One region of the Ardenticatena maritima genome, then DNA from elsewhere that is predicted to be linked to it. Evidence: a T-box and tRNA genes for the amino acid it is inferred to sense, from the RefSeq annotation. Region 1 holds a T-box; the other holds one or more tRNA genes.

Region 1 (5,416 bases):
TAACAGGTACACAAACCTACACCATGACTGCAGTAGATGGTCTGTTCGACTCGCCGACCGAACTCGCCCTGGCGCACGTTGACACCGACGGCTGGACGTTGGGACGCCACACCATCTTCATCGAAGCCCAAAACGCCAACGGCGACTGGGGCGTCCCTTCAGCGGTATTTGTGGATAGCGTTTTGCCAGCAGGCTTCACCTTTACCGCGGACACACCCGTCTTTCCCGGTGAAACGGCACATCACACACTCGCCATCACCAACCAGGATACCACTTCGCACACGTACACCATCACCGTCGTCAGCACAGTATGGGCGGCAAGCGTGCTCAGCCCCACCGTGACGCTCGCCCCATCCGAAACGGTATCGGTGCCGCTCACCGTGGTGGTGCCCGCCACCGCCGCCGACGGCGAAGCACAGCCCACTCGTCTGGGTGTGGAAAGCGAAGCCAGCACCTTCACCTTCAGCATCATGACCGAAGCGCGCTGGCATCGCCATTGGTTGCCCCTGCTCGCACGCTGACCACAGAGCATGTTCCAAATAAACGCGACAGTTAGCGTTTCCGCCTATTCACAAATGGCGTTTTGTGGTGTATACTGAGCGTGCGAGCCGCATCTGGCATCTGTCCATGCCGAAAAGGTGGAAGATTATCGAGGAGGATTTATGTTTACTTTCATTCCATCCCTTTTCGCGGTGTGGCAGGCAGAGCAAAAGGAGCGGGGGCAAGCACTCGTCGAATACCTTCTCATTCTGGTGCTGGTTGCTATCGTCGTCATCATTGCGCTCTCGCTTCTGGGTACAACGCTCAGCACGGTCTGGTACGACCTCATCAATTGCGGCTTCAACCAATCGTGCTAGCCTGCACACCCAACGCAAAAACGCCCCGCACATGCGGGGCGTTTTGCTTCGTCAATATGCCTCTCAGGCGGTCGCGGCGGCAGCCTTTTTCACCGCCTCTGCCACCTGCTCCACATCCGGCACGTTGGGAATGCCGACGTGGATAACCTCACTCACGCGACCTTCGGGGTCAATCACGACCACCACGCGGTCGCAAATCCCCTTGTCTTCCAGATAGACGCCATACTTCTTGCACACGTCGCCTTTGGGGTGGAAATCCGCCAGCAAGGGGAATTCGATACCCTGCTGGGCGGCAAACGCTTTGTGCGCCCACACACTGTCCACGCTGATACCGAACACCTGCGCATCCAAATCGTTGAACACGCTCAGCGCATCACGGAAACACGCCATCTCGTTGCTACACACGGGGCTAAAATCCAGCGGGTAGAAGAGCAAGACCACCGGTTTGCCGCGGTAATCGCTCAACTTGTGCACGTTTTTATCCTGATCGGGCAATGCAAAGTCTGGCGCCATCTCTCCTGGTTGAATCATCGTCATCCTCCTCTCTCCGTTGCGTTAGAAGTGAATCGGATTGCCTTCGGTTGCCAGCGCCGCCTCGGCAATGACTTCGCTCAACGTCGGGTGCGGGTGAACGGCGTCGGCGATTTCCAGCGGTGTGCTTTCCAATTCGCGCGCAATGGTGAACTCGGCAATCAATTCAGTCACTTCGGGACCCACCATGTGCGCGCCCAGGATTTCACCAATACGGGCATCGGCAATAATCTTGACGAACCCTTCGCCTTCGCCCAGCCCCAACGCCTTGCCATTGGCGCTGAATGGGAACTTGCCCACCTTGATATCGTAGCCCTGCTCGCGCGCTTGCTGTTCGGTCAACCCCATGCTCGCCACTTGCGGGTTGCAGTAGGTCGCGCGCGGCATCATGGTGTAATCGAGCGTGTGAACATGCTTGCCCGCGAGATAATCCGCCACCACAATCCCCTGGTGCGAGGCGACGTGCGCCAGCGGCAATTTCCCCGTGACGTCGCCAATGGCGAAAATGTGCGGGATATTCGTGCGCATGTAGTCATCAATCTGAATGAAGCCGCGCTCATCGGTGGCAATACCAACGGTTTCCAGCCCAATCCCCGCCGTGTTCGGCTGAATGCCAACCGCCACCAGCACGCGCTCCACTTCCAGCACGGTCGCATCCCCACCACCCTGGGCGGGTTCCACCGTGACTTTGAGCATATCCCCTTCACGCACCACCGACGTGACTTTGCTGCTCGTCATGTACTTGATGCCCTGTTTCTTGTAGGCCTTTTCAACCTCTTTGGAAATTTCCTCATCTTCCAGAGGCAACAAGCGCGGCAAAAATTCCACAATGGTCACATCGGCGCCATAGGCGTTCATCACATAGCCAAATTCCATACCAATCGCGCCCGCGCCAATGATGACCATGGACTTCGGCACGCGTTTATCCACAATGGCTTCGCGGTAGGTCTGCACATATTCGCCATCAACTTCAATGCCGGGCAATGTACGCGCGCGCGCACCCGTGGCAATGATGATATGCTTGGCGGTATAGCGCGTACCATCCACCTCAATCGTGTTGGCGTCCACCAGGCGGCCGGTGCCCTGAATGTGTTCCACACCATACTTTTTGAAGAGGAAGCCAATGCCGCCCGTCAGGCGTTTGACCACACGGCGCGAGCGATCAATCGCCTTGGTATAATCGGCAACAAAATTATCAAACGAGAACCCAAATTCCTTGGCACGGTTGTTGATCAGCGAGACCAACTCCGCGTTCTTGATGAGCGCCTTGGAGGGGATACATCCCCAGTTGAGGCAAACGCCCCCCAGATTTTCGCGCTCAATACACCCGACTTTGAGACCATTTTGCGCCGCACGAATGGCAGCCACATAGCCACCAGGGCCAGCGCCTAACACTAAAAGGTCGTATTGTTCAGCCATCGTGATTCACTCCTTCGTCGTTGTGTTGATTTTGATTGAGGGGCACCGTTGCCCCTCAGGGACAAACGTCAAGCACCATGCCTTCACGCGCCATAACAGCGCCATCCCAAATATCTTGCGCCTGGCGTTCCATCTCCAACAAAAACTCATCATCATGTTGGGGGTCGTGGTGGAACAGCACCACACGCTTTGCCCCCGCCGCCTGCGCTGTTTCAATCGCCATGCGCGGCGTGCTATGCCCCCACCCTTGACGCGAAAAATACGGATTCATGTATTCTTCTTCGGTGTAATTGGCGTCATGAATCAGAATATCCGCTCCTTCGGCAAAGCGGATGAGCGCACGCGCGCCACCGGCATAACTTTCAAAATCCGTGGCGTACACCACACTGTGATGCCGCCACTCCACACGAAAAAGGAAAACGCCTTGCGGGTGAGCGGTGCTGTAAATTGTGCGCACCACCACATCCTCAGGATCAAACGCCTGTTGCGCAGGCGCTTCAAACACATCCGGAACACCAGACCCGGGACGCCACCGATAGATATTCCCGTGGCGCAAATGATAAACTTCGCGCCGTGCCGGCATGGTGTTTAAAAAGAGCGGAAACGTTGGCGGCTGGAATTGCGCTTCCAAAAACGGTTGTAACGGTTCCCGCCCTAACACGCGCGGGCCATAGACCCGCACCGTCGTATTGTGGTAGCGCAAAGGCGCAAAAAAGGCAAACCCTTCGATATGGTCGCGGTGCAGGTGGCTTAAAAAAATGGTCACGTCCAACTCATTGGGGAGAATCGTGCGTCCGAGGGGGATAATGCCCAAACCAGCGTCAAAAATGAGACGATGCTCACCGGCAATGACTTCAACGCATGGCGTCATACCACCAAATTCAATCGAGTGCGGCGCCGCATACGCACCGCGCACACCCCAAAATCGTACACGGAAATCACTCATAAGGCTCCAACTTGCTGTTTGCTTATAAGGAGGTTGTCTCGCATGGTATCATACCCACAAAGGGGTGTCAAAGCCTTTTTTGTTCAAGAAAAAGAGGAACCTCAACCCCGCCAGCACGATTTGACACAGCCTTCCTCCCCCGCCTATAATGGCACCCACAATCAGACAACGCAAAAACGATGACGGAGACGAGTACGGCGAACCCTGACCTTCAGAGAGCCGTCGGGTGGTGCGAGACGGTGGCAGATTCGCCGGAATCCCCTCCCGAGTTGCCCACGAAAACGACCTTTGGTCGGCGAAGTGGTGCCGGGTGCGCCCGTTATCGCGCGAGAGTCCCGATGGACTCGCCGAGGCTACGACCCGCGAGGGCGTAGCGAAGGCAGGTGGCACCGCGAGCCAGCGCTCGCCCTGCAAAAGGGCGGGCGTTTTTTGTTGCGCAACCGAACACGCAAGGAGGAGGAATGTATGTTAGACTTGAAACTCATTCGCGAAAACCCGGAATACGTCAAAGAAGGTTTACGCAAACTCTTTGAACCGACGGAAATTATTGACGAAATTTTGGAACTTGACCAGCGCCGCCGTGAGTTGCTCACCGAAATTGAGGCGCTGCGCGCCCAGCGCAATGCCGAATCGAAAGCCATTGGGCGCACGAAAGACCCCGAAGAGCGCCAAAAACGCATTGAAGGCGTGCGCGAAATCAACGCACGCATTGAAGCGCTGGAACCTGAACTTGAAGCCGTGGAAGCCAAACTGAACGACCTGCTCCTGCGTGTGCCCAACCTGCCGCATGAATCGGTTCCTGTTTCGCCCAGCGAGGAAGACAACAAACCCGTGAAGTATTGGGGCGACATTCCCGAATTTGACTTTGAACCCAAGCCGCACTGGGAATTGGGGGAAGAACTCGGCATTATTGACTTTGAACGCGGCGTCAAAATCAGTGGGTCGCGCTTCTTTGTGTTGAAAGGGTTGGGAGCGCTACTGAACCGCGCGCTCATTCAATTCATGCTCGACCTGCACATTGAAAAACATGGCTATCTCGAAGTCTATCCTCCCTTCATGGTGCGTGGGCACTGCCTGGTGGGCACAGGGAACTTGCCCAAGTTTGGCGAGAACCTCTTCCGCGATATCGAAGAAGATTATTGGTGGATTCCTACCGCCGAAGTCCCTGTGACGAACTTGTACCGCGATGAAGTGCTGGACGGCGACATGCTGCCCATCTACCACGTCGCGTACACGCCCTGCTTCCGCCGCGAAAAAGTGAGCGCCGGGCGCGACGTGCGCGGTATCCAACGCCTCTACCAGTTCGACAAGGTGGAAATGGTGAAGTTTGTCAAGCCTGAAACGTCCATGGATGAGTTGGAAAGCCTCATTCGCAACGCCGAGGAAGTGGCTGAGTTGCTGGGCTTGCCCTACCGCCGCGTGCAAATCGTCACCGGCGACCTCTCGTTCACAGCCGCTGTCAAGTACGATATCGAAATGTGGGCGCCCGGCATGCAATCATGGCTCGAAGTCTCGTCGTGCTCGAACTTTATGGACTTCCAGGCGCGCCGTGCGAATATTCGCTTCCGCCGCGAACCGGGGGCGCGCCCCGAATATGTGCATACGCTCAACGGCTCGGGGCTGGCAATCCCACGCACGATGATTGCGCTCATGGAAACCTACC
Region 2 (5,416 bases), on a different contig from region 1:
TTCCTTTTGCTTGAAGTGGCGCGGCTGAGCATACGGATAGACCACGCAATTGCGCCCAATCACCACCTCGGGGGGAATCTGCGCGCCCTTCCCCACCAGCGTGATGCCTGTATTGAGCACGGTTGGTTGCTCATGGTTGGGGGTGTTATCCTCGCCAAACCCCACATGCGCCCCCGCACCAATCACAACGTTTTTATCCACAATCGCGCGGTCAACCACCGCCCCACTCTCAATGACCGTATCGGTGAAAATGATGGAATCACGCACCTCAGCGCCCGGCGCGACATACACCCCCGGCGACAACACCGAGCGCACCACACGCCCGAAAACCTGCGCCCCGTCGCTGAGCAGGCTTGTTTCCACCTGCGCTTCGGGGCTGAAAAAGACCGGTGGGCGTTCTTCGCTTTTGGTGTGAATCACCCATTCAGGGTCGTACAAATCGAGCGCGGGGGTTTCCGCTAGCAAAGCGGTATTGGCTTCCCAGTAGGCTTGCACCGTCCCCACGTCCGCCCAGTAGCCGAGGAAGGGGTAGGCGTAGAGCCGCTTGCCGGCTTCCAGCATGGTGGGAATCACTTCACGCCCAAAATCGCGTTGCGTTTTGCCGGGACCACTCAGCCACTCAATCAGCAACTGGCGGTTGAACACGTAAATGCCCATGCTCGCCAGCGTACTGCGTGTGCGGCGCGGTTTTTCTTCAAAGTAGGTCACGCGCCCATCGGGGTCAGCCGTCACCATGCCGTAGCGCCGCACCTCATACGGGTTGACAGACCGCACCGCAATGGTGACATCGGCGCGTTGTTCAACGTGGTAGCGCAACATGGGGCGGTAGTCCATCTTGTAAATGTGGTCGCCCGCCAGAATGAGCACCACATCGGTGTTTTGCTCGCGCACCACATCCAGGTGGAAGCGCACCGCGTCGGCTGTCCCTTCCTGCCAGGCGGTGTTTTCTCCCGGTCGCGCCTGATATGGCTGCAACAGCCGCAACCCGCCGGTGGTGGTTCGGTCCAGGTCCCAGGGGCGACCAATGCCGATATGCTCGTTGAGCGAACGCGGTTGGTACTGCGTCAACACAGCAACGTTGTAAATGTCGGAGTTGACGCAATTGCTCAGCGGAAAATCAATAATGCGATACTTGCCGCCAAACGGAAGCGCCGCCTCTGAGCGTAGTGCAGTCAGCACACTCAACGCGGGGCTAGCGCCACCTGCCAAAATCATCGCCAACGTTGAAGGAAATGTCGCCATGAGCAGACTCCTGCCTTATTCGATGGTTTCACCCGACGGCACTACACCGTCGAAAGGAGCGAAAGCGTCTTCGTCCACATCCGGATGAATGAGCACATTGCGCCCAATGCGCGTATTGGGGGGCACGTGCGCCGCCTTGCCGATGACACTGATACCGGTGTTGAGTTTATCCGGCTCGGTGCGGTTCGGCGTGTCAACATCATCGCCAACCCCAACCAGCGCCCCCGCCCCAATGACGACATCTTTATCCACAATCACGCGGTCGAGCACGGCACCCGGTCCAATCCAGGTATCGTTCATCACAACTGATTCGCGCACCACCGCACCCGGCGACACATACACCCCCGGTGAAAGCACAGAACGCTCCACACGCCCGCGCACAATCGCCCCGTTGCAAATCATGCTTTGCACCACGTGCGCTTGAGGTCCCAGTTTGGCGGTGGGGCGCTCATAACTGCGTGTGTGAATGACCCATGAGCGGTCATAGAGTTGCAACGGCGAATCGGGGCGCAACAAATCCATGCTGGCTTCCCAGTAGGATTGAATGGTGCCCACATCCACCCAATACCCATCGAAGGGGAACGCGTACACTTTGTGCGTTTCAAGCAGCGCCGGAATCACATGTTTGCCAAAATCCAGGTCGGGGTGCTGTTCACCAAGCGCCGGCAGCACCGTCCGCAAGACATCCGCGCGGAAAACGTAAATGCCCATGTTCGCCAACGTGCCGTATTCCGGCGTGTCGGGCTTCTCGTGGAACTCAGTCACGCGCGATTGACGGTTGGTCGTCAAAATGCCGAAGCGGTGTGTTTCGTGCTCGGGCACATTCATCACGGCAATCGTCAAATCGGCTTCCTTCTCCTGGTGAAACGCCAGCATGGGGCGGTAATCCATCTTGTAGATATGGTCGCCCGAGAGAATCAGCACCGTATCAGCGCGGACTTCGTCCAGATATTCAAGGTTCTGCAACACGGCGTCCGCCGTCCCACGATACCACTCCTGATGCCCACGCCCCTGGTAAGGCTGCAAGACGCGCAACCCGCCACGCGAGCGGTCCAAATCCCAGGGGCGACCAATCCCCAAATGGCGATTGAGCGAGTGCGGGCGGTATTGGGTCAACACGGCAACATCAAAAACGCCTGAATTGACGCAATTGGAAAGCGTGAAGTCAATAATGCGGTATTTTCCAGCAAAGGGCACAGAAGGTTTGGCGCGTTTGTGCGAAAGAACCGTCAGGCGCGTCCCTGCACCACCGGCGAGGATAATGGCTGCCACTCGCATAGGGGTCTCCTTTTTGGCTGTTGGTGCATGCTACAGGCAAAGTGTATCGTGTTTGAAATGGGGTGGCAAGTGCACTTTGGGCATAAAAAAAGCGCGCCCGCAAGCGCGCTTGACCAGAGCGGAGAGGGAGGGATTCGAACCCTCGAGGGCGGTTTCCCACCCTACACGATTTCCAATCGTGCCCGTTCGGCCGCTCCGGCACCTCTCCAAATGCCTGCGGCATTCTATCCCCCAACCCTGCGCTGTCAAGTTTTGGGGCAAGAAGAGGCCGCTTGCCGGCGAACATTGACCCCACTTCTCCCGCCGACTATAATTTGACCAGCCGCAAGGCACATCAACAAACAATCTCCTTCGTCTGTGACGGGCGGAACACAGGAACACATACATTCATGTATCGTATAAGGCTTGCCGATATTTGGCTGGTCTATCGGCTCCAACACAAAGGGGTTCGGTTAGACGTGCGTTCAGCCGTGTTGGAACCTGCGTCGCCGTTGCGTCTGGTTCTGCCCGCGCTTCTTTCGCCGTGGCATCACCGCGTTGTCACCATCCCCTTGCGCCGCCGTGACCAGGGACGACGGCAAAGCGGTTTCCTGCAACTGCGCTGGCGCAGCAGCCTTCCAGCCATGGACGTGCTCTACATTGCACCGTCGCTGGAACACGCCCCTGGTGTGACATGGTTTTGGAAGCACCTGTTGCAACGGGGCGCTGAGGTTGCGGGAGCCGCCGGGGCGCAGCGGCTGTTCGCCCATGTACCCGCCGAACGCCACGCCGAAATTGAAGTGTTGCGGCAATCCGGGTTCGCCTTGTACGCCCAAGACCGGCTCTTTCGGCTCGATCCACCGTGGCCGCTGGCGGAACAAACAACCGTCCCGCGCCACTGGACGCCGCAGTTCGACGTGGATACACACGGCATTCAGCAGTTGTACCGCGCAATTACGCCGGCTGTGGTGCAGCAAGCCGAATCCATGGGCAACAACGGCGATACCGCCGGCGGTTGGTGGGGGGAAACCCGCGAAGGATGCTACGTCGTGCGACCAGGACCAGGCGAGGTGTTGGGCTACCTGCGGTTGACGCGCGGACAACGAGGGCATTGGCTGAAAATCGTGCTCCATCCGGAGTTGAGCGACCGCGCCGATGCCCTGGTGCAAGAAGCGCTTAGCCTGATGCGCGATTGGCCTAAGCGCCCCATTTTTTGCGATGTGCGCGAATACGAAGGCTATGTGGGCGACGGATTGCAGACACACGGCTTCCGACCAGTGATGACGCGCCGTTTGCTGGTGCGCCACACAACGGTGCCGGTGCGTGTGGCTGAGCGTCAGCGGCTGCATGTGCTCAACGGTTCGCGCGAACATGCGCCCACCATGAGCGCCAAGCAGATGCCGCCCACGTATCCGTTCGCCAAAGATAAGCCCTAACAGATTGAAACAGAGGAGGACAATCAGGGAATAGGATGAAACACATGGAGACAGCCAACGAAACTTTGGAAGCAATCAACACGAGTGAGGGAACCTCAACCGTGGTCAACCAGATGATTACTGATGATATCGAAGCCTTGTTCGACGTGTTGCCGCCGCGCATTCGCGAGCGGTTGCGCGCCATGCCCGACGGCGACCAACTGATCGAAATCGTCATGGACCTGGGACGCCTTCCCGAAGCGCGTTTCCCCAACCGTGAAGTGGTGCTGAGCGACCACGAAATCACCCATGACGACCTGGAATACGTCGTAAGCCGCATTGGCGAGTTCGGCGGCGATAACCGCGCCGGTATCGAGCGCACATTGCACCGCATTAGCGCCATTCGCAACCGGCGCGGCGACATTGTGGGGCTGACCTGCCGCGTGGGGCGCGCCGTCTTCGGCACGATTGACATCATCCGCGACATCGTCGAAAGCGGCAAAAGCATTCTTCTGCTGGGGCGCCCCGGCGTGGGCAAAACCACCATGCTGCGCGAAACGGCGCGCGTGCTTGCCGAGAAGAAGCGCGTCGTGATTGTGGATACGTCGAACGAAATCGGCGGCGACGGCGATATTCCGCACCCTGCGATTGGACGCGCCCGCCGTATGCAAGTGCCGCGCCCCGAACTGCAACACGAAGTGATGATTGAAGCGGTCGAAAACCACATGCCCGAAGTCATCGTGATTGACGAAATCGGGCGCGAACTGGAAGCCCTGGCGGCGCGCACCATCGCCGAGCGCGGCGTCCAACTGGTGGGGACGGCGCACGGCAACACGCTTGACAACCTGCTGATGAACCCCACCCTGAGCGACCTGCTGGGCGGGATTCAAAGCGTCACCCTTTCGGACGAAGAAGCCCGCCGCCGCGGGACGCAAAAAAGCGTGCTGGAACGCAAAGCGCCGCCCACCTTTGACATCGTCATCGAAATTCAAGACCGCGATACGCTCGTCATCCACCACGACGTGGCGCGCGCGGTGGACGCCATGTTGCGCGGGTATCCCGTCAACAGCGAAGTGCGCCGCCGTGACGAATCGCGCCCCAGCGGCTACGTCAGCGAAGAAGTGGCGGTTGAACCGGGCGAAATGTTGCGCCGCGCGGGTGGCTTGCGCGGGCGTCCAACGCTCAATGAGCGCACCCCCACACGGGGGAGAAGCAACAACGGGGGGCAAAGCCTCGCCGAAAGCCCGAGCGCCATCCAGCCTACCGCGCCGGTCCGTTCCACCATGCGCGTTTATCCCTACGGCATTAGCCAGAACCGCCTGAAACAAGCGGCGAAAGCGCTCAACCTGCCCTTGCTCATCGTCACCGACCTGGGCGAAGCCGACATGCTGATGACCTTGCGGAGTTACTACCGCAAACGCCCACAAATCATTAGCGACGCCGAACGGCGCGGCTTGCCCGTCTACGTCCTGCGTTCAAACACTGTGGCGCAAATGGAACAG

What was found. The T-box of region 1 lies ahead of serS (serine--tRNA ligase). A T-box ahead of a tRNA ligase gene usually reads a tRNA of that ligase, here a tRNA-Ser.
Region 2: it has a tRNA-Ser gene. The T-box ahead of serS (serine--tRNA ligase) is inferred to sense a tRNA for this amino acid. The anticodon was not compared.

Annotation. Positions count from the first base shown of each region.
Region 1 is NZ_LGKN01000003.1:917,300-922,715, forward strand. Features, by position in the region: gene SE16_RS04015 (M14 family zinc carboxypeptidase) at 1-521, shown strand, start outside; gene SE16_RS04020 (Flp family type IVb pilin) at 663-857, shown strand; gene SE16_RS04025 (redoxin domain-containing protein) at 921-1,388, opposite strand; gene lpdA (dihydrolipoyl dehydrogenase) at 1,413-2,807, opposite strand; gene SE16_RS04035 (MBL fold metallo-hydrolase) at 2,863-3,753, opposite strand; T-box leader at 3,924-4,167, shown strand; gene serS (serine--tRNA ligase) at 4,219-5,416, shown strand, end outside.
Region 2 is NZ_LGKN01000004.1:653,391-658,806, forward strand. Features, by position in the region: gene SE16_RS07715 (glucose-1-phosphate adenylyltransferase family protein) at 1-1,242, opposite strand, end outside; gene SE16_RS07720 (glucose-1-phosphate adenylyltransferase) at 1,258-2,520, opposite strand; tRNA gene SE16_RS07725 (tRNA-Ser) at 2,640-2,728, opposite strand; gene SE16_RS07730 (hypothetical protein) at 2,910-3,935, shown strand; gene SE16_RS07735 (R3H domain-containing nucleic acid-binding protein) at 3,980-5,416, shown strand, end outside.